3 regions of the Exiguobacterium sp. RIT341 genome follow, and region 2 is predicted to be linked to each of the others. Evidence: riboswitches for the same ligand, from Rfam matches in the RefSeq annotation. Region 2 holds a riboswitch; each other region holds the start of a gene.

Evidence for each region. A riboswitch is a leader RNA that binds a small molecule or an ion and turns the genes downstream of it on or off. The one in region 2 is predicted to bind S-adenosylmethionine.
Region 1: another riboswitch for S-adenosylmethionine. It lies ahead of BW42_RS10620 (carboxylesterase); the one in region 2 lies ahead of BW42_RS09805 (methionine ABC transporter ATP-binding protein).
Region 3: another riboswitch for S-adenosylmethionine. It lies ahead of BW42_RS11040 (2,3-diketo-5-methylthiopentyl-1-phosphate enolase); the one in region 2 lies ahead of BW42_RS09805 (methionine ABC transporter ATP-binding protein).

The regions. Positions count from the first base shown of each region.
Region 1 covers NZ_JFYW01000008.1:338,532-346,290, forward strand. Annotated here, with positions in the region: gene BW42_RS10605 (MetQ/NlpA family ABC transporter substrate-binding protein) at 1-528, opposite strand, end outside; gene BW42_RS10610 (methionine ABC transporter permease) at 548-1,198, opposite strand; gene BW42_RS10615 (methionine ABC transporter ATP-binding protein) at 1,188-2,216, opposite strand; SAM riboswitch class I at 2,303-2,406, opposite strand; SAM riboswitch class I at 2,656-2,757, shown strand; gene BW42_RS10620 (carboxylesterase) at 2,825-3,583, shown strand; gene BW42_RS10625 (thymidine kinase) at 3,666-4,280, opposite strand; gene BW42_RS10630 (DedA family protein) at 4,464-5,114, shown strand; gene BW42_RS10635 (type B 50S ribosomal protein L31) at 5,150-5,395, opposite strand; gene rho (transcription termination factor Rho) at 5,487-6,860, opposite strand; gene BW42_RS10645 (C40 family peptidase) at 7,216-7,759, shown strand, end outside.
Region 2 covers NZ_JFYW01000008.1:161,412-169,170, reverse strand. Annotated here, with positions in the region: gene BW42_RS09835 (hypothetical protein) at 1-104, opposite strand, end outside; gene BW42_RS09825 (CAP domain-containing protein) at 455-1,333, shown strand; gene BW42_RS09820 (GNAT family N-acetyltransferase) at 1,421-1,918, shown strand; gene BW42_RS09815 (MetQ/NlpA family ABC transporter substrate-binding protein) at 1,979-2,794, opposite strand; gene BW42_RS09810 (methionine ABC transporter permease) at 2,822-3,487, opposite strand; gene BW42_RS09805 (methionine ABC transporter ATP-binding protein) at 3,477-4,490, opposite strand; SAM riboswitch class I at 4,576-4,680, opposite strand; gene BW42_RS09800 (aminotransferase class I/II-fold pyridoxal phosphate-dependent enzyme) at 4,743-5,930, opposite strand; gene BW42_RS09795 (alpha-glucosidase) at 6,079-7,689, shown strand; gene BW42_RS09790 (MBL fold metallo-hydrolase) at 7,752-7,759, opposite strand, start outside.
Region 3 covers NZ_JFYW01000009.1:12,260-20,018, forward strand. Annotated here, with positions in the region: gene BW42_RS11020 (sugar ABC transporter ATP-binding protein) at 1-1,499, opposite strand, end outside; gene BW42_RS11025 (sugar ABC transporter substrate-binding protein) at 1,496-2,575, opposite strand; gene mtnA (S-methyl-5-thioribose-1-phosphate isomerase) at 2,587-3,636, opposite strand; gene mtnK (S-methyl-5-thioribose kinase) at 3,633-4,799, opposite strand; SAM riboswitch class I at 4,877-4,980, opposite strand; SAM riboswitch class I at 5,186-5,287, shown strand; gene BW42_RS11040 (2,3-diketo-5-methylthiopentyl-1-phosphate enolase) at 5,358-6,548, shown strand; gene BW42_RS11045 (2-hydroxy-3-keto-5-methylthiopentenyl-1-phosphate phosphatase) at 6,545-7,204, shown strand; gene BW42_RS11050 (methylthioribulose 1-phosphate dehydratase) at 7,201-7,759, shown strand, end outside.

The sequences.
Region 1 (7,759 bases), 180 kb from region 2:
GATCGGAACGATTTTCAGTTTCTTCGGATTTTCAACGATCTTATCGACCGATCCATTGCCGTCGAAGTCGTCCGGTAATTTGATCAAACCTGCTTCTTGTAGTAACAAGAAGGCACGTCCCATGTTCGTCGCTTCGTTCGGAACAGCGATTTTGCCACCGACTGGAATATCTTTGACGTCCTTATATTTATCTGAGTAAATGCCCATCGGTGCAATGACGGTCGTCGCAATCGGCGACAGCTTCAACTTATGTTCCTTCTTGAAGGCGTTGAAGTAGGAAATCGTCTGGAAGGCATTGGCGTCGATCTCACCCTCAGCCAGTGCCATGTTCGGCTGGACATAATCGGAGAACTTGACGAGTTCGATTTTGATGCCCTCCTTTTCCGCTTTTTTCGCGACGTAATCCCACACTTGAGTATCTGAACCGCTGACCCCGAGCTTGATCGTCTTTTCTTCTTCTCCTGATGCTGAGCACCCGGCAAATAAAATCGTCGTTAATGTTGCTCCAATCGCTACTGCTTTTTTCATGGCTGAATCGCTCCCTTGATTAATGTCTTCTGATTTTTCGTGCGACGATGTTGCCTGTCGTCTGTAAGCCTTGGACTAAGATAACGAGAATCCCGACCGTGATGATCATGACTTTCGTGTCGAACCGTTGATAACCGTACGTAATTGCTAAGTCACCCAGTCCACCACCACCGATGGCGCCTGCCATCGCCGACGCCCCGATCAAGCCGACTGTTGCAATCGTTAAATTAAGGATTAGTGAACCGAGTGCTTCCGGCAGAAGGAAGCGGAAAATCGTTTGGAATGGCGTCGCCCCCATCGCTTCTGCTGCCTCAAGGACACCTTTGTCGACTTCAAGTAAGGAACTCTCGATCAGCCGTGCCATATACGGGGCGGCATAAAAGACGAGTGGAACGATGGCGGCTTCTGTTCCGATCGACGTCTGGACGATCAACCGTGTCAACGGGATGATCGCAACAAGTAAGATGATGAACGGAATTGAACGGAAGATATTGACGATACTGTTGAAGAATGTGAACAGCGGGACGTTCTCGAGCAATGCCCCTTTTCGGGTGACGACGAGCAGGATGCCGAGTGGTAAACCGATCAAAGTCGAAAATAATAACGACACTGACACCATCGTCATCGTCTGCAAAAATGCTGTCCAGATATCACTGTAGTTAACTAGCATCAGCAAGCACCTCCTCGACGGTCACCTGTGCCTGATCGATGTACTGTAAGGCCCGTTTTACTTCGATTGTTTCACCGATCAGTTCAACAAGTAATGTACCGAACGGTGTTTCCTGTAACTCCGTGATGCTACCGTGCAGGATGTTGACATCGACGTCGAAGCGTTTTGCGACTTGCGATAAGAGTGGTTGTCCGGTGTGATGTCCGAGAAAATGAATCTTATAGATCGGATGCGCATTCCGTGACTCGATCAACTGACGAATTGATGCCGGAATTTCATCATGCATGACGGAGCGGACGAAGTTTTTCGCTGTCTCGGTCTGCGGATTCGAAAAGACATCAAAGACTGTTCCTGACTCGATCAGCTTCCCGGCTTCGATGACGGCGACCCGGTCACAAATCTCCCGGATGACGCCCATCTCATGGGTGATCAAGAGAATGGTGATCCCGTATTCCGCATTGATGCGTTTTAATAACTGGAGAATATGATGTGTCGTCTGAGGATCGAGTGCTGACGTCGCTTCGTCACATAAGAGCACGGATGGTTGCGTCGCTAGTGCCCGGGCGATGCCGACACGTTGCTTTTGTCCGCCGGATAATTGATCCGGGTAATGATCCGCCTTGTCCGCAAGATCGACGAATTCGAGTAATTCCGTCACCCGGCGACGAATCTCGTCTTTCTTGACACCTGCGAGAACGAGTGGTTTCGCAACGTTCGTAAAGACCGTGTTTGCATTCAATAGATTGAAGTGTTGAAAGATCATCCCGATCCGCTGTTTCGCTTGGCGTAATTTTTTTGGTGATAGTTGTGTTAAATCTTCCCCGTCGACCGTCACTGTTCCTGACGTCGGTCGTTCTAACAGGTTGACGCAGCGGAGCAATGAACTTTTCCCGGCACCGCTAAAGCCGATGACACCGAAGATTTCGCCTTTCTCGATCGTCAGGTCGACACCGTCGAGTGCTGCGATCGTCTGATCCTTCGTGACGTACGTTTTTTTGACTTGATGAAATGCAATCATTCCGTTTTCCCCCTTCATTCAACAAAAAAGGTCCCTTCTTGAGAAACAAGAAGAGACCTGGATCCGCACAGTGGCAGAATCCACTCCACTCATCTCTCAGACATCTGTCTGATGGAATTGGCACAGTGCTCATAATGAGTCTGTTGCCGAGGTTTCGTAGGGCCAGTCCCTCCACCTCTCTGGATAAGTATTGCGGTATGAAATTCGTATGTGTGTTGTTGCGTTGTTGCTTATGTCGTAAAACTAATTTTTACATTACGGGTCGAACCTTTAAAAGTCAACCAACTTTGCAAAAATAATCCATTTGTCGCATATCGATTGAGTCATAAGTTATGAGTTAGCTGAAAGAACAAATCACGATTCGTCCAGAACGATTTGACAAGGCATTTTCGGTCGTGCTACCATCGTTTCAATGATTAATCCGACAATTCCAATATGATATTTATCAAGAGTGAACGAGAGACCTGGCTCTATGACTTCACGGCAACCTGCAATCTGTAAGGTGCTCCGACCAGCAAAGCGCGGCTTTGGATGATACGGTGAAAAACTCGTGGGCGTCCAAGCAGTGACGTTGACGAGTTTTTTTCACGAATGGAGGAAAAATAGTAATGATGAACTATCCTGTATTGACTGGTGCTGAAGCATTTTATCTTCAAGGTGGACCGATTGGCATTTTAATCTGTCATGGTTTTAATGCGACCCCGCAAAGTGTTCGGGACGTCGGTGAGGCATTTGCTGCTAAAGGATTCACTGTCTATGCTCCACGTTTGCGTGGTCACGGGACGAACGTCCGTGAGTTCGAACAATCGACTGCTCGATGTTGGAAGCAGAGCCTGCAAGACGGCTATGCATGTTTACAAGAAACATGCGATCAAGTCTTCGTCATCGGTCAATCGATGGGCGCGACGCTCGCACTATCGCTCGCCGCTGACGGGATTCCATTTTCAGGCATCATTACGATCAATGCCGCTCTCTCCGTTCCGTCTTATGAAGCATTGTCGTTTGAAGATGGTCCACAGTACTTACCAGAAGGGGCACCGGATATCAAACGGTCTGCTTTCGAAATCATCTATGACCTCGTTCCGAGTCGTTGTGCATTCGAACTCGTCCGCTTGATGGATGAGACGAAAGGACGCCTTGGATCGATCCTTCTACCGACATTGATTCTTTACTCGGCAACCGATCACGTCGTTCCGCCGTCGAGCTCGGATTATCTGCATCAGCATATCGGGACGAATGATAAACGAATCTACTGTCTCCTCAACTCGTACCACGTCGCGACCCTCGATCATGATCAGGATTTGATCGTGCGTGAGACGATTCGTTTCATCGAACGCTCGAGTCGTTTCTCACAGGAAACGGGATAATAAAAAAACAGCTATTCGTCTTCACTTAGAAGCGAACAGCTGTTACATCAAAGGACGACCATCATCGGTTCGTCTTTTTTGTTTATCCTTTTTGGTGCTGCATCGTTTGGAGCGGCTTCGGCTTTCCTGGCACTTCATGGCAGTGGCGGCACCGTGGCTCATACGATTCTGAAGCGCCGACTAAAATGATCGGATCATCATAGTTCGCTGGTTTTCCATCAATCAAACGTTGTGTCCGGGAAGCCGGATCGCCACATGAGAGACAGATCGCCTGAAGTTTCGTCACAAATTCTGCGCGCGCCAGTAATTCCGGCATCTTGCCAAATGGCTCTGCCCGGAAATCCTGATCGAGTCCTGCACAAATGACGCGTTTTCCGTCTTGCGCAAGTGCTTCGATGACTTGAACGATCTCATCATCAAAGAATTGAACTTCATCAATTCCGACAATTTGTGTTTCTTCCGCTACTGCTGCATAGAGATCACGACTCGTCGCCATTGGAATCGCCACGACGGAATTTCCGATGTGAGAGACGACATGCTCTTCATGGTACCGGTCATCGATTGCCGGCTTGAATACTTGAACGGGCAGTTTGCCGTACTGTGCCCGTCTGACACGACGAATCAACTCTTCCGATTTCCCGGAAAACATACTGCCACAAATTACTTCGATCCAGCCGTACTGATTTATTACATGCATCATCGTCCGACACCGTCCTCTAAAAATAGTCACTTTAACGAGTATAGCTCGAAACGGTATTGAGAAAAAGGGTTGACTTCCGGAAATCAAAATTCATTTTTTCTTTACCTAGAATTTTTGTCCTTTCATTCCAACCTTCATCCATTTCCTGTACACTAAAGAAGAAGATTCTCGCGAAAGAAGGTGTCCCCGATTCATCATCTCTTACATGACATTCTGCACCAATATGGCGCCCTTGGTCTTTCCGTCCTTCTCGCAGGTGGTATCGTGGGATTGCCGGTTCCTGATGAGACCTTGCTCGTCCTGTCCGGTTTTTGGATGCATCAAGGCAATCTACCGCTGTTCGGTACGATTCTTGCCGCTTACGCTGGCAGTTGCATTGGAATGACGATTAGCTACGTGCTGGGCTTAAAACTCGGCATGCCCCTGTTGCATCGCGTCGGACCAAAGATGCGCATCTCAGAAAAACACATTCTCTCCGCTGAAGCCGGATTTCGTCGTTACGGCAAATCGGTCTTGATCATCGGTTACTACATACCTGGTCTTCGCCAACTCTCTGCCTTTTTTGCAGGTGTTTCAAAAATGCCGTTTCGCATTTTTGCGAGTTACGCGTATACAGGTGCTTTGATTTGGGTCAGTGTGTTCTTGGGCGCCGGCTACTTTGTTGGTCGTCATATCTCGTTCCATAAAGTCGTCGACTACATCTTGGCACATCCAGATGCTATGCCGTACTTGATCGGGATCGTCGGCGGGATTGCTTTCTCGTTCGTCTTAAAGACGTACCTTACGTACCGTTCGCAATTCAGCCTATACAAAAACAGCCTGCTTCCGTAATGGAGGCAGGCTGTTTTTTAAGAACCGGCAAGTAATTACTTGCGGCCGTATTTTTTGTTGAAGCGATCGACACGACCATCTGCCGCGTTGAACTTTTGACGACCTGTGTAGAATGGGTGCGAGTCTGAAGACACATCCACACGGATGAGTGGGTACTCGTTACCATCTTCCCAAGTGATCGTTTCGTTCGAAGAACGAGTAGAACCGCTTAAGAATTTGTACTCAGTCGTTGAATCCATAAATACTACTTTGTTGTAGTTAGGGTGAATTCCTTGTTTCATGGTTGATTTCTCTCCTTCCGCCCTGGTCCATTTGCTGAGCCAGAGTAAGTTACCTTCCTATACTAAACGATTTTTTTACGCGTCGCAATAGTTATTTTTCCGTCGTCGTTTCCTTCTTGACGGTACGCGGTTTAGCAGGTGCACGTCGAACCGTCTTCTTCTTTTCTTTCTCAAGTTCAGCAAAAAATTCTTCATTATTTTTCGTGTCGCGAATCTTACGCAGGAACGTATCGACGAACTCGTTCGACTCGTTCATCGTCCGACGAATCGTCCAGAGCGCATCGAGTTGCTCTTTCGGAAGCAAGAGTTCTTCCTTCCGCGTACCTGATTTGCGAATGTCGATTGCCGGGAAGATTCGGCGTTCCGACAGCTTACGATCGAGATGTAGCTCCATGTTTCCTGTTCCTTTGAATTCCTCATAGATGACGTCATCCATGCGGGATCCCGTCTCGACGAGTGCCGTCGCAAGAATCGTCAAACTGCCACCATGTTCGATGTTTCGCGCCGCACCAAAGAACCGTTTTGGTTTGTGGAACGCTGCTGGGTCAATCCCCCCTGAAAGCGTCCGTCCGCTTTGCGGCACTGTTAAGTTATACGCACGAGTCAAACGCGTGATCGAATCCATCAAGATGACGACATCTTTTTTATGTTCGACAAGTCGCATCGCCCGTTCAAGGACAAGTTCAGAAATCCGCACATGGTTGTCCGGTGTTTCGTCGAACGTTGAACTGACGACGTCTGCTCCCGGAACCGAACGCTCGATGTCAGTTACTTCCTCTGGTCGCTCATCGATCAATAGAATGATCAGCTCGACATCCGGATGATTCTCTTGAATCGAGTTCGCGATTTCTTTGAGGAGTGACGTCTTCCCTGCTTTTGGTGGTGCGACGATCAAACCGCGTTGTCCAAACCCAACTGGTGCAATCATATCCATGACACGAACCGATAAATGACGTGGCTCTGTCTCAAGACGCATTAAACGATCCGGATAGATCGGTGTCAGCGCCGGGAAGAACAAACGGTTACGCGCTGTATCCGGTGCTTCGCCGTTGACGGCTTCCACACTAAGTAACCCTTGGAAACGTTCGTTTTCCTTCGGTGGGCGTACTTTACCTGTGACGACATCACCATTACGTAGATTGAAGCGTCGGATTTGAGAAGCGGCGATATAGATATCTTCAGAGGATTGGGAATAATTGATAGGGCGAAGGAAGCCGAAGCCACCATCGTTTTGCATTTGTGGATTACCAGGGATGACTTCAAGTACCCCTTCGAGGAAATAAAGACCTGTTGATTCCGCCTGTGCTTTTAGAATCTTGAACATCAACTCACGCTTACGGGCTTCCCGATATTGCGGGACATTCTTCGTCTTTGCGATTTCATATAATTCTTTTAATGTCAGCTGGCTCAATTGAGCCAAAGTATAGGAACGTTCAGGTTTATCTTTTTTATCAGTTGTTGGCATGTTTTTCACCTATTCTTTATAAATTCAACTGCATTCAGCATACTTCCATACATACATCAGGAGGTATGTAATTTCTTTCGTGAACTAAAGGTATCATATTTTTTTAAATTCGTCGTCAACAATCCTTTGCGTTTCTTACTTTGTAATATTCAAGGATATTATTTCAGTTATGTTACAAAAGCATCTATTTTGTCTTCTAACTGAAAAAACGTTTTTAAGGGCGCACATGCTAAGATATTCCTGCAGACAAAATTCTTACACAGTTGTAAGGTTCACTGCTTAATCACACACTTAATGATTTCATCATATAACTTACGGACGCAACACACTACATTAAAACGGAGGAATTCTTAACATGAAACGTTTTCTAGCATCGATCGCGACAGCAGCCTTAGTGGTTTCAGGTTTTACATCAGTGGGTACAGGTAAAGTTGAAGCAGCAACAGTCACGAAAGTCAAGATCACGGACAACGGTCTTCGTGTTCGGACAGCTCCTTCTACGAAAGCAAGCATCGTCGGGAAAGTCAACGCTGGTCAAGTCTTTACATACAAAGGCAAATCAGGCAGCTGGACAAAAATCTCATACGGCGGTAAAACACGTTATGTCTTCTCACAATACACAAAGACATACAAATCATCTTCAAGCGCTAAAAAATCAACAAGCACATCTTCTAAACGGACAAAAATCCTGAACGAAGCAGCAAAACATAAAGGTACACCATACGTATGGGGCGGAACAACGACTCGTGGATTCGACTGCTCTGGTTTCACAAGCTACGTTTACAAGAAAGCGGCTGGTAAAACATTGCCACGTACGTCTTCTTCACAATATTCTTCTTCTAAGAAAGTCAGTGTTTCAAGCGTACAACCAGGAGATCTTGTCTTCTTCTCACACGGTA
Region 2 (7,759 bases):
CTAAAGGATACAGTCAAGGCGACAAGGATCATCCAGCCGGAGAATAAGTATTGTTGAATGGGTAAAAAGGCAATGGATTCATAAATGAAATACAGTAAAACCATAGGTCAGCTCCTTCATATCATTATGTTATTTGGAAAAGCATTGAAAGTTTGGCTTACGAATTTTAATGATACCGAGTCAAGATTCGGAGAGCAACCAAAATTCGCTGAGAATGAAATAAAAGAATGTTCACACATTTTAAGAAAAGGGGAATATACTTTAGTCTCTGTACTAAATGTTTTCAAGAATCGTTTAAAAGAAAGCATTTCACTAAAGGAAGAGCGTTCTCATGAAATGTGTCAGGTTTGTGGACAGAAGATGTGATTTAGACAAATGAGAGCCAATGACTGTTCGGGGGAAACAATTTCTTTTAAAATAAAGGTAATGAGATTAAAGGAGGCGAAACGACGACATGAAAAAATGGTTGATCATCGGAGTAGCAGCGGTAGCCTTTTTCGGCTACGAAAACATTCCAATGGAACAGGCAGAAGCCGATTACCCGAAAAGTGGCGGCAAGCTGATTGATCGATATAGCAGTGAGTATCCCGGATATGACTGGGAAGTCAGACGGACTTCAACGGAAGAATTCGTCGCCTTAACGAAGGATGGTAAGGACTACGGAAAATATCGTTTCAAAAACGGTGTGACGACACAAGGTGCAGTATTGAATAAGGATACGGAATCCTCTTTGAAGAAAAAGGGGTGGTCCGCAGTGAAGTCCTATCGTAAAGGCAACACAAACTACATGCTGAATCTGGACCATGCCGCCGTTTATGAGAAGAAAGGGAACTATGTAACGTACTTCTTCGATCAACATGACGGCAATAAAGTCAAAGCGACACTTGCGATTCCGAAAGACGTCGAAGCGGAGAAAAAAGGCTTCTACGGTACGTCATCAAATGCGCTACGGACGACGGATGAGAAATTAATGCTTCGCTTGATGAACTGGGAACGCGCTGACTATAAGTTGAATCCGTTAGCACCGTACACAGCATTGAAGCCGGTCACCCGTGGTCACAGCGAAAACATGGCGAAACATAATTTCTTCTCGCATACAGATCCACAAGGTCGTGATCCGTTCGACCGGATGAAACGCGGAGGAATCACGTTCAGCTATGCTGGTGAAAACCTCTCGATGGGGTATCCGAACGTCTTTGCCGCGCATTGGGGTCTAATGAATTCACAAGGACACCGAGAAAATATTTTGAAAAAAGAGTACAAGCAAGCCGATGTCGGTGTGGCATTCCGAGACAATGCACCGTACTTCACGATTAATTTCCGAACACCTTAAGTATGTAAAAAGAGGATGACATTTCACGATGTCGTTCTCTTTTTCATGAGATTGTTTGTTTTATACTAAAGGCAGGAGGTGGGGCGATTGGAAATCCGTCGATTGAATCCAGAAGATGCAGTACTCTATAAAGCATTGCGATTAGAAGCATTACAGAATCATCCGGAAGCGTTCGGCTCCGATTATGAAGCGGAAAAAGATCGACCGGTCGACCGGTATGCTACGCGGTTTCAGAGCGAACAGGCAGCGACGTTCGGTGCCTTTCATGAAGCGCAACTCGTTGGGGTCGTCACCGTTGTCTGCTCCGAGCTAGACAAGATGCGACATCGAGCCAATTTATTTGCGATGTACGTCACTCCAAGCATCAGAAAACAGCAGGTCGGACAGCAATTGGTACAAGAGGCATTACGGGCATTAGAGGAACGTCCTTGGATCGAGCAGGTTCATCTCTCGGTCGTTCGGACGAATGAAGCCGCTAAAGCCTTGTATCGGTCGCTTGGCTTCGAATCGTACGCGATTGAACCGCGGGCGTTGAAAATCGATGATACCTATCATGATGAAGAACTCATGTGGTATCGGTTCTAACACAAAACGACCGAAATTCAATGAGAGATGATCTCTTTTGAATTCCGGTCGTTTTTAAAATCAGTTTGCCCAATTTGGTTTGCTGAAACCTTTGAATGATTTTTCGATGACTGTGTTGAATGCATCGGATTCGACAGCTGTCTTCAGGTCTTTCGCGACTTGTGAGTCTGCATCTTTCGTTTGGACAGCAATGAGGTTCCGGTATTGCTCGTCCATCGTCTCAAGTGCTAACGCATCGAGTAAATCGAATTTCGCAGCAAGCGCGAAGTTTCCTGGAACTGCTGAGACATCAACGCTTTCGATGGCACGTGGCAGTTGCGCTGCTTCAAGCGGCTTGATGACGAGTTTCTTCGGATTTTTGACGATATCTTTCTCTGAGACGGTCAGTGGATCGACATCTGGCTTCAGTTTGATCCAGCCTTGTTCTGCCAAGAGGTTCAGCGCGCGTGCCTGGTTCGTTGGATCGTTCGGTGTCGCGACTTCAGCGCCTGTCTTGACGTCGTCAAGTGTCTTCGCCGTTTTACTATACAGTCCCATCGGTGCCGTCGGGACAGTGATGAGCCCTTTAAGGTCGAGCTTCTTTTCTTTAGAGAACGTCTTCAGGTAAATCGAGTGTTGGAATAAGTTGGCATCGATATTGCCACTACCGAGTGCGATGTTTGGTTGGATATAATCGCTGAATTCGACGATTTCGACTTTATAGCCTTTCTTTTCGAGTTGCGGTTGAATCGCTTGTTTGACCATGTCGCTATAAGGACCGCTTGTCGCCCCAATCTTGATTGTCTTGTCTTTTTCATCAGCGCTGCTGTCTCCGCATCCTGCGAGGATTCCTGCACCGAGTAAGGCTGTCGCTAAAAAGGCATATCGTTTTTTCATGATTCAACTCTCCCTTTATATGTATGATTAGCGCTTGTCTGTTTTTCGCGCCAGTTGATTGCCAAGTGCTTGAATGCTCTGGACGATGACGATGAGGACAACGATCGTCACGATCATGATGAGATTATCATAGCGATAATAGCCGAAGCGGATCGCGAGGTCACCGACACCTCCGCCGCCGACGATCCCAGCCATCGCCGAGAAGCCGATCAAACTGATCGTCGTTAGCGTGATGCCCTGAATGATGCCAGGGAGTGCTTCTGGTAAAAGGATACTGACGATGATCCGTAATGGTTTCGCTCCGCACGCTTCCGCTGCTTCGATTAAACCAGGTGGAATCTCACGCAGTGATGTTTCAACGAGTCGTGCGAGAAACGGAATCGCTGCGACACTGAGGCTGACGGATGCTGCTGTCGGACCAATCGTATTATCAAGCAAAAATTTCGTTAATGGAATGAGGGCAACAAGCAAGATGATGAACGGCAAGGACCGGACGATGTTGACGACGAAGTCAAGGACACGTCGGATGGCAATGTTTTGAAAGAATAAACCGCGGTCGGTGACGAACAGGAGAATCCCGAGTGGAATCCCGACGACCAATGCGAAGGCAAGCGAAATGCCAACCATCCACGCCGTCTCACCAAGTGCCTTCAACAACTCGGGTAACATCGTTTGTATACGATCAAGCCACATCCTGAATCACCTCGAGTGTATGAAGTTCCGCCGCAAGCCAGTCGAGGGCAGGTGCGATTTGATCGGAGGATCCCGTCAAGCTGACGATTAAGACACCAAAAGCGACGTCTTGGATGTAATCGACTTTTCCGTGCAGGATGCTGACCGAGATATCGTATCGACGGATGGCTTCCGATAACGTACTTTCACCGGTCTTCTCGCCCGTGAACTGCAGGCGGATGATCTTTCCCGGTGTCGCTTGCAAGATGCGTTCCGGTAGCTCGATCTGGAGTGCCGTGTCGACGTAATGTTGTGTCACCGGATGTTTGGCTTGACTGAACAAATCGTATGTAGAGGCGACTTCGACGACTTCCCCTTGCGACATGACCGCGACACGATGGCAAATCTGTTTGACGACATCGATCTCATGCGTGATGAGGACGATCGTCAATCCGAGTCGTTCATTCAAATCTTTCAACAAATCTAAAATCTGCAGCGTCGTGACCGGATCAAGGGCAGAGGTCGCTTCGTCACATAACAAGACGGTTGGATCATTCGCGAGTGCCCGGGCAATCCCAACGCGCTGTTTTTGTCCGCCGCTCAACTGACTCGGGAAGTTCGTTTCGAATCCTTCGAGTCCGACGAGTGAGACGAGTTCACGGATCCGTTCTGGAAAATCTGCTCGTTTGACGCCAGCAGCCTTCAGTGCGAAAGCAATGTTATCTGCGACATTACGCGACTGGATCAATTGGAAATGCTGAAAGATCATTCCTGTCCGCAAACGAAGTTGACGCAAATCTGCTTTTGACATCCCACCGAGCGAGACACCGTCGACCTTGACCGTTCCTTGTGTCGGATGCTCGAGACCGTTGATCAGACGAAGTAACGTACTCTTACCGGCACCGGATTCACCGATGATCCCAAAGATTTCTCCTTTTTGAATCGTCAAATCGACATCCCGTAATGCGAAAATCGGGGTCCGGTCTCGGACGAACCGTTTCGTAATCTGTTTGAATTCAATCATTTGCTCATCTCCTTGTACAAAAAAAAGTCGCTTTTTCCTAGTAGCAGAGCAACCAGAAAAAAGCGACGAAAGTGTAAGATTTCGTAACTTATCTCTCAGAATGAATCCATTCTGTAGGATGTGGCACCGTTCCTGATAGGTGGTTGCCGGACGTCGTTGGGCCTAATCCCTCGGTCGCTCTCGATAAGTAGTTATGCTGTTGGGATTTACTTTAACGGAAATGATTCCCATCTGTCAAATGTTTTTTCAGAATTATTCCGCAACAGGTGTCCGGAACAGGTTGAGCGTTCCAATTCGCTCGACGGCCTCTTCTAGCCGTTCGACGTCAGCAATTAAGCTGATCCGTACGTATCCTTCGCCGTATTCACCAAAAAATGATCCAGGGGTCACGGCGACGTGTGCTTCGTCAAGCAGATGATCCGTGAAGCTTTGGGACGTGTATCCTTCCGGCACGGGGAGCCAGACGAAGAAGGAACCGCCCGGTCGTGGTCCACTCCAGCCGATTGCATCGAGTTTCGTAAACAATGCATCGCGTCGTGTTTCATATAAGCTACTTAACTCACGGACACATGTTTGGTCACTCGTCAGGGCAACGGTCGCTGCATGTTGGATCGGTGTGAAGGCACTGACGTAGAGATGTTCCTGATACGTCTCGATGCTTGAGATGACGGACGGATTTCCGATCGCGAAAGCGATTCGGAAGCCAGACATGTTGAAGCGTTTCGAGAGTGAGAACAACTCGATTCCGACATCTTTCGCCCCTTCCGTCTGCAAGAAGCTTCGTGTGGGACCATCAAAGCTGATGCCACCGTAGGCTAAATCATGGACGACACAAATATCATGGGCATCCGCGAAGGCAACTGTCTGTTCGAAGGCTTCTGCTGTCGCTGTCGCACCTGTCGGATTACTCGGGTAATTGAGGAACAACATCCGGGCGCGCTCGACATCTGTCGTATCAAGTAAATCGTAATCCGGCAGGAAGTTATTTTTCTCAAGCAATGGAAGCGTAATCGGGTAAGCACCAGCAAGTGCTGCTCCAGACAGGTAATCCGGGTACCCCGGATCCGGGACGATGACACCTTCTCCAGGATTGACGATCGTTTGTGGTAAGGCGACGATTCCGGCTTTACTACCGAGAAGAATTGCGACCTCGGTTGCCGGATCGATCGTGACGCCGAATTCGTTCGCATAAAAGCTCGCGACGGCTTGCTTTAGAAAATCATGTCCACGAAATGGTGGATATTGAAGGTTTGTTGGCTCATCGATCGCCTGTTTCAAGGCGTCGAGAATATGTACGGGCGTCGTTTGATCGGGTGTTCCTTGACCAAGGGTGATGACATCATGTCCGGCAGCTTTCACAGCACCGATCCGGTTCGCAAGTTCAGCGAAAACGGGAGCAGGAAGCCGATCGATGGCGATGGATGGAGCGAAATGTTTCATGGATGTGTGCCTCCTTCGTAGTATTGTCGTCAAGGATAACGAATATTCAGTCAAAAGAAAAGAACTTTTTTGAAATTCAAAAAAATCGTCCAATAAACAGGTACAGATATGTGGAGCGGGAATAGAGAGTAGGGAGAGGAGTGAGGAGATGAAGCGAGCTAGCTGGAAAGAAGCAGTCGTCTATCAAGTCTATTGGCGCAGTTTTAAGGATTCGAATGGGGACGGCATCGGTGATTTGCGAGGTGTCATCGACAAGCTAGATTACATCGCATCGCTTGGTGTCGATATCGTCTGGTTAAATCCATGTTACCGTTCTCCAGACATCGATAATGGCTATGATATTGCCGATTATTACACGATCATGGACAAGGCGGGGACGATGGGCGATCTACAAGAGTTGATCACAGCGGCTCACGCACGCGGCTTAAAGATAATTCTTGATTTGGTCGTCAATCATACGAGTGACCAGCATGACTGGTTCCGTCAGTCGCGAGACCGAATCCACGACAAGGATGATTGGTACATCTGGAAAGATGGAACGAAAGAGACTCCCCCGAACAATTGGCGGTCGTACTTTGCGCCGAGCCCGTGGACGTGGAGTGAAGAGCGCGAACAATATTATTTCCATTCCTTTGCGAAAGAGCAACCGGACTTAAACTGGGAACAACCGGCTGTCCGGCAAGCGATCTACGACATGATGAACTGGTGGATCGCTCAAGGGATTGACGGTTTCCGGATGGACGTCATCAACTTGATCAAAAAACGTTCGCTTGAGGATGTCGTCAATCCGTTTAATCTATCGTATCTCGGGAATCAACCAGGTGTGCACGACTTCCTTCAGGAAATGCATGCGAACGTCCTTGCCGGGAAAGACTTGTTCACGGTCGGTGAGATTCCGTTCGTTGGTCCGGAAGACGGTCTGTTATATGTCAGTGAAGAACGTGAAGAACTTCGGACGCTGTTTCACTTCGAAATCGCGGACGACATGGAGGCGATGGATCTTTTACGTTTCAAGGAAATTCAGAAACGATGGTATGACGTCTTGTATCCGTTAGGCGTCAATTCACAGTTTCTCAACAACCACGATCATACGCGACAAGTGACCCGCTTCGGCAGTGAACGATACCGAGTCGAGAGTGCGAAACTACTCGGTTTGATGTTGCATACATTACCTGGCATTCCATACGTGTATCAAGGAGAAGAGATTGGGATGACGGGGATTCGCTTCTCGGATCCGTCGCTCTATCAAGACGTCGCCTTTCGCAATCGATATGAAGAGCGCGTCGCTGGCGGCGAGGATCCGGAGGTCGTACTCTCGTCAATGCAGTTACTCGCACGCGATAACTCCCGCACGCCGATGCAGTGGGACGGTACGTACGCGGCAGGCTTTACGAGTGGGAAACCGTGGTTAGCGGTCAATCCGAATTACACGGACATCAACGTCGCGCAAGCAGAAGCCGATCCATCATCCGTACTTGCCTTCTACCGAGCATTGATTCAGATGCGAAAGGATCATCCAATCATGGTCTATGGTACGTATCGCGACTTAGCTCTTCATGATCCGTATCTCTACATCTATGAGCGGGAACTAGAGGGAGAAGTGTGGCGGATCGTTCTCAACGTGCATGATGAACCGATGCAAACTGCCTTCGTTTTATCACAAGATAAGTTGCTTGTGTCGAACTATCCAGATATCTCGGATGAACTACGTCCTTATGAAGCACGTGTATATCGATATACTGTTACAGAACAGAATTGAACTGCTGGACGAAAAAACATCCGCGACGTGTCAGGAACGCGTCGCGGATGTTTTTTCGTGTGTTATTTGA
Region 3 (7,759 bases), on a different contig from region 2:
CCTCCTCCTGTCGCATACCACAACAAGGTTTCTTCTGATGTATCCGCCGTCTTCGTTTCATGGACAATCCGTCCATCGAACATGACGTAGATTCGGTCCGTGACGGTCAAAAGTTCATCCCATTCACTCGTCGCGTAAAGGATCCCTTTTTGTTGTTGCGCGAGTTCGTCAATCAGACGATAGATATCTTGTTTAGCTCCGACATCGACACCTTTCGTCGGTTCATCTAAGACGAGGACAGAAACATCGGTCAGTAACCATTTTCCGATGGCGACTTTTTGTTGATTCCCACCGGATAGTTGACCTACGTCCTGTTTCACGTCTGCCACTTTGATGCCCAGCTCCTTGACCCATTTCGATGCCTGTTCGACTTCTTTACGACGATCCATCAGTCCCCAGCGGTTGACGAAATCATGAGCTGCCGCTGCTGTCAGGTTTTCTGCGACAGAATCGGCAACAAGAATTCCTTCTTTTCGCCGTTCTTCCGGAACGAGACCGATTCCCGCTTGAATCGCAGCTTGTGGATTGCAAAGGCGATGGGCTTTTCCACCTATACGAACCTCCCCTTCCTGAAACGGGCGATCACCGAATAATGCTTTGCATAATTCCGTTTTACCGGCACCGACAAGACCCGCGATACCAACGACTTCCCCTGCTTGAACCGTCAAGGAGATGTCGCGGACGTCCGCATTCGTGGCACTCTCGACCGTCAGTACGTTCGTCGCATTGATCCGTGACGTTTTCGCGACAGACGTAAGCTTACGCCCGAGCATCTGCTCAACGACAGCTTCCTTCGTGATGTCTGTCAAAAGATGTCGCGAGATGAGTTGACCGTCGCGCATGACCGAGATGGAGTCGCAAATGTCATACAATTCTTGTAGGCGGTGGGAAATGAAAATGATCCCAAGTCCCCGTTCCGCTAAACGACGCACGACTGAAAAGAGATGGCTTGTTTCCGCCTGACTGAGAGGTGCCGTCGGTTCATCCAAAATTAAAAAACGACGTTCCTGAACGAGGGCGCGTGCAATCAATACGAGTTGCTTTTCAGCAAGACGTAATTCTTCGACACGTGTCTTGACGGAAATATCCGCCTGTAATGTCGCTAACGCTTCTTTCGCACGCTGTATGTAACGGCGTTGGGATACCAAACCCGTCATTGTTCCGTCCGTCAACAGATCGAGACAGATATTCTCAGCAACCGTCAAATACGGGACAAGCGCCACATCAACCTCTTGTTGGACGAGATCGATCCCGATTCGTTTTGCATCACGCGGAGATTGAATTGACAGTTCTTTCCCGTCAAGACGGATGATTCCTTCATCCGCTGTTTCCGCTCCAGATAAGACTTTCATCAGCGTCGACTTACCGGCACCATTCGCACCGACAAGCGCATGAATTTCACCAGACTTCACCTCAAAGGAGACTTGCTTGAGTGCCTGGACTCCCGGAAACGCAAGTGAAATCCCGGTCATTTCCAGGTGATGATTGATAGACGTCATTGTTTTTTATGGACGTCACGCAACCGGTCCATCCACGGCTCATTGAATTTATCCGACGTACTCCAACCTTTGATGATCGTATCGAGATTATACATCGTTGTGTCCTGCCTCAATGCCTTCTGCTCAACGAGTTTCGCATCGAGATCAAAGCTATCTGGTGTCTTCTCTCCGGCGATTTTCTTAGCCAGTAGTCGCATGTCCGTTTGTCCAATCAGGAATGGATCCACCGCACTCGTCGAAACCCAGTTGCTGCCTTTCTCACGCATCAGGTTGATGTCCTGATTTGAGACATCGATCGAGATCAATGGGATTTCTTGACGTTTATTATCCTTGAGCGATTTGTAAGCGCCTTTTGCGACTTCGTCCCATGCTCCCCAAACGGCATCAACGCTTCCTTTCGGGTATTTCGCGAGAATGGCATTCATCTTTGTCGCGATATCCCCTTGGACATCTTGGAAGTTCGTCGGTCCAACCGTCTCAAGCGTTTTGATTTTGCCGTCTGCTTCGTACGTCTTATAGATTTCTTGACGACGATCGAGAGGGGCAAAACCTGGTCCGAACCAGAGTTTGATGACACGGACCGGCTTTTTGTCCGTCACCTTCGTCACTTCATCGAGTGATAGCTTCGCAAGTTGATGATCGTTTTGGAACGTTTCCGTCACGTCTTGTAGAGATGCCCCTTTTTTCTTCGTGACCGTATCGAACGTCACGACCTTCAGTCCTTTATCGACTGCTGGTTTGATCATGTCATAGGCATAGTCTTCCTTACCGTGCGAAATGATGAGCCCATCATAATCTTGCTGAATCGCCTGCGCGACCAGTTCCTTGAACTTGACATCGTTACCTTCCGAAATGAACGTGCTGACTTTAAAGCCGAGCGCTTCTCCTTCACTTCGTGCGCCATCAAGGAATTGCTTCGTATGGTCGTCCGATGCGAGGTTACGGATGACGGCGATCTTGACGTCCGATTGAACTCCTTTTGGTACATCCTTGACGACTTTCGTCGTGGCTTCTCCATTCGCACAAGCTGCTAGTAACAGTGCCGGTGCTAGGACGGCGTAAGCTAGTTTTTTCATGACATATCTCCTTATCCAAGGGGTTGAAGCCCTGTTAATTGTTCAATCGTTTCTTCATTCGGTTGCGTGATGACACCAAGTTCGGTGATGATGCCCGTGATTAAGGTGTGTGGTGTGACATCAAAGGCTGGGTTGAAGACAGCAACTCCTTCTGGTGCTGTCGCAACACCTTGGACAGTCGTCACTTCCTGCGGATCACGTTCTTCAATTTCGATCGCGTCTCCGGAAACAAGTGAGAAATCAAACGTCGAGAGCGGTGCTGCGACGTAAAACGGGATACCGAAAGCTTGAGCGAGTAATGCTAGTTGGAACGTTCCGATCTTATTCGCCGTATCTCCGTTGCGTGTAATCCGGTCCGCCCCGACGATGATTGCATCGATCTGTTTTTCTTTCAGCGTATGGGCGACCATGTTATCTGTAATTAGCGTGACATCGATGCCGGCACGTTGTAGCTCCCATGTCGTCAGTCGTGCTCCCTGCAGTAATGGTCGCGTCTCACTCGCAAAAACAGATAATTCAATGCCGCGTTCTTTTGCGATATAGAACGGCGCAAGTGCTGTTCCATAAGCAGCGGTCGCAATCGATCCAGCATTACAGATCGTTAGGATCCGGTTACCTGACTGGAACAATTCAAGTGCATGAATCCCGATTTGACGTGACGTCTGCGCATCCTGATCGTATAAGGCAATCGTTCGCTGCTCGAGCCGTTCGCGGATCTCTTCTACCGACGTCCCGTCTTGAATGATTGGATTCAATTGATCAAGGACATTTCGTAAGTTAACAGCCGTCGGTCGTGTCGCGAGTAACGTCGCTGATGTCTCAAGCAAAGTCTGCTTATAGATCGACAGTTCTGCTTCAAACCGGTACGCCTCTTGAACGAGTACGAATCCGCCAAATAAACTGATCGCAGGCGCCCCTCGGACGCGCAGTTGTTTAATCGCTTCGACCGCTTGTGCAAGATCGGTAATGACTTCATAGTGTTCTTCCTGCGGTAGACGTGTCTGATCGAGAATCGTCAAGACACGATCTTCATAACGAATACTTTGAACGAATGTACTCATCGGCTAAGTTCCTCCGTTACGTCGAAGTTTCGTAAATCATCAAATGTCCGGCATTCGGTCCGACGTTTGATTAACGCCGATCCTAAACGTAAAGCATGTTGTTTTCGTTCTAGTCGTTCCGTCATAGAACTAATCGTTTCTAAATCAGCGACTGGTGCGAGTCCGATCGTCCGACGAATCAGTTCGCAACCGGCAAAGCCAAGGGCATCCTGCAAGATCGTGCTCAGTACATCGTCGACGAGTCCCGATGTCCGGAATGGTTCGACGGCTTCGCGTTCCCATAAGGCGCGGAACGTCGAAGCGAACGTCAGCCAGAACGTATCGATGTCGCGAATCCGGGCATCACGAAGTGCTGAATAATCCGGGTATGCTGCAAAGAATAAGTGGGCGATGAACTGTCCGACATCAAATCCGAATGGACCATAAAAGGCGAATTCTGGATCGATGACTTTCGTTTCCGTTGCCGAAGCAAAGATGCTTCCTGTATGTAGATCGCCGTGTAGCAACGCATCTCCTTTCGTGATGAAAAGCGCTTCGAGTTTTGCGACTTCGCGTTTCAACTCATCGTCCGCCCATAGACGTGCCACCTCTTCTTCAAGCCCGGCTTCAATCTCGTTCGTCTCCGCGTCATGGAACGGATCCGTGAAGATTAATTTTTCCGTGATGTCGCACAAGTCCGGATTGTAGTACGTTCGGGCGACACGTTTTTTTTCAACCGGACCAAGCGCAAAGTCCGATGTATGGAATAAAGTCCGAGCGAGATAAGAACCAATATGTTCCGCAAGCAACGGATACTGTTCACCTGCGAGTAAACCGCTTCGAACGATTGTCAGATGTGAAAGATCTTCCATGGCCGTATACGCCTCGTCGTGACTAGCATGAAAAACACGCGGTACGAACGGCACGGCATGCCGGGCGAATTCACGGAGTGCGGATTGCTCGATCCACGCCCGCTCGAGTGATAGTGGCCAGCTTTCACCGACGACTTTCGCGTACGGAAGTGCTTGTTTTAGAATCAATCGATGTTCACCTTCTCGAATTCGAAAGACAAGATTGAGATTGCCGTCGCCAATCTCTTCTGCTTCGACGGCTCCGTCGCCGATCAGTCCTAGTGAGCGGACCCGTTCGATCGCGTCCTGTTCTGTAAATGCTTTGTATGTCATCTCAGTTCCCCCTGTGTGATACACGAAAAAGCGCCTCTTTTCGTCATCGAAAAGAGGCGCAGGAAAGTCACTGCGTCCTCTTATCTCTCAGACGAAACGTCTGTTGGATGTAGCACCGTGCCAAGTGGTCGGTTGCTGCGGCGTCATCGGGCCAATTCCCTCTGCCAACTCGCGATAAGAGTCGTATGTAGTTGTCGTGTGTGATATTGATTTGAATCTTACGCAATCCTCTTCCCTGCTGTCAAACTAAAATCAGGGAGAAATGGACATCGTTTTCATGCCATCTATAGAAAGAGTATTTTCAAAAAAATAAATTTTCTAAAAATAGTTTGACAAGTCGTGACTCTCATGTAAAAATTGCAATTAGATTTCACAATTTCATCCAATTCTTATCAAGAGCAGACGGAGGGACAAGCCCTACGATGTCGCAGCAACCGACCTTTTGGCACGGTGCTAATTCTTGCAGCTACTAAGCTGACAGATAAGAGTCCACGTTCGAATCATTCATGGTCTCTTGTCGCTGACAAGAGACCATTTTTTTATTGAAGGAGGAAAGACATGGCTTACATCACAGCTACTTATCAATTGACCGCCCGCGATCGACTGGAGCAACGCGCCGAACAACTCGCGCTTGGTCTGACGGTTGGTTCCTGGACGGAGCTGAATCATCTTGAGCAACAACAACTCGCCTCATTCAAAGGAGAAGTCGTACATACGGAAGAGCGCGACGGTAAAGGCTATATCACGATTCGTTACCCGGAACACAATGTATCGCGCGACTTTTCTGCGATCTTGACGACCGTCTTCGGGAAACTCTCACTCGACGGTGAAATCAAATTAACAGAACTGCTACTACCCGATACATTCACGTCGGATTTTCCAGGTGCGAAGTTCGGGATTGAAGGGATTCGTTCCTTGATTGGTGTCGAAGATCGTCCACTGTTAATGAGCATCTTCAAAGGGGTCATCGGACGCGATTTATCGTTCCTTCGTGATCAACTCGAAGGACAACTTGCTGGTGGGATCGATCTCGTCAAGGACGATGAGATCCTATATGACAATCCGTTGACACCGACGATTGATCGGGCACGGATCGGACGTGAGGTTATCGATGCTCATTTCCACCGGACCGGTAAACGTGCGTTGTATGCGATCACACTTAGTGGTCCCGTCTTTACGCTCAAGGATCAAGCCAAACGATTGATTGACGCTGGAGCAACTGCTTTCTTGTTGAATACCTTCACATACGGACTCGACGTCTTACGTGAATTGGCAAGTGATCCGGAGATCAACGTTCCCATTTTCAATCATCCGGCTTACAGCGGTGCATTGATTGCCAGCCCGAACCACGGTGTTGCAGCGCCTGTCTTACTTGGCACATTACCGCGCGTTGCTGGTGCAGACTTAACACTATTCCCGTCACCTTACGGCAATGTCGCTCTTCCGAAGGACGTCGCCCGCGGCATCGCGGTCGAAGCGACTCGCCTCGGTCAGACGAAAGCGATTTTCCCTGTCCCTTCAGCCGGTATTCACCCAGGACTCGTTGCTCAACTCGTACGCGACTTCGGGATCGATTCCGTCATCAACGCTGGTGGTGGCGTACATGGTCATCCGCAAGGTGCTGCGGCTGGTGTTATCGCTTTTCGTCAAGCACTTGATGCGGCACTCGCAAATGAATCCCTATCGAATGCTGCGTCACGACATGAAGAATTACGAGTCGCGCTCGACGCTTGGGGGATCAAGTCATGACCTTACGAATTCTTTGTGACTTCGACGGTACCGTGACGATGCAGGATAACATCATTGCACTCATGGAGGTATTTGCGCCAGTGAATGACTTCGAACCGTTGAAACGTGGCGTGCTCGACCGGACGTTATCGATCCAAAGTGGTGTCGGGCAGATGTTCGCGCTTCTGCCGTCCGACGGTAAAGCGGACTATCTTGATTTCTTGATGGAGCGCGCCGTCATTCGCGAAGGATTTTCGGAGTTGCTTCAGTACAGTCGTCGTCAAGGAATCCATTTTTCGATTGTTAGCGGTGGAATGGACTTTTTCGTCGAACCGATCTTAGCACCGTTCCTCGAGCAAGAGCAGATTTACTGTAACATTGCCGATTTCAGTGGTCCATTCGTCCACATCGATTGGCCACACGCCTGCGATGCCCATTGCACGAATGGATGCGGCTGTTGTAAAACATCCGTTGCCCGTACATTATGCAAAGACGATGACGTCATCATCGTCATCGGTGACTCAGTGACGGACTTCGAACTCGCAAAACAAGCGGATCGTGTCTATGCCCGTGATTATCTGATCACGTTGTGTGAAGAAAATGATATCGCCTATACACCTTTTGAGACGTTCCACGATATCGTTCATGATTTAGCACGATCGGAGGTGACGATATGACATTCATGCGACGGTATGAAGAACTACGCGCCATCAAACAAGAACTTGCAGCGCGCGATTGGTTCCCTGGTACGAGTGGTAACCTCGCCATTCGGACGTCCGGTATTCCGATTGAATTTCTTGTGACGGCAAGTGGGAAAGATAAGCGGCAGACGACTCCTGACGACTTCGTTCATGTCGATGCGACCGGTCAATTGATCGGCGAGCAATCCGGGCGCCCTTCTGCTGAGACATTGCTCCATGTCGAAGTGTTCAACCGAACGAACGCCGGATGTTCCCTGCATGTCCATACGATTGCGAACAATGTGATTTCGGAGTTATATGGCGATCAGGGAAGTATCACCTTCTCCGGTCAAGAAATCATCAAGGCACTCGGTCACTGGGAAGAAGATGCGACGGTCACGGTGCCGATCATTCTGAATCACGCGGACATCCCGACACTCGCTGCTGCTTTTGCGCCATATGTCACAGCGGACAGCGGTGCCGTCCTGATTCGCAATCACGGAATCACGGTCTGGGCACCGACCGCCTTTGAAGCAAAGAAACACCTCGAAG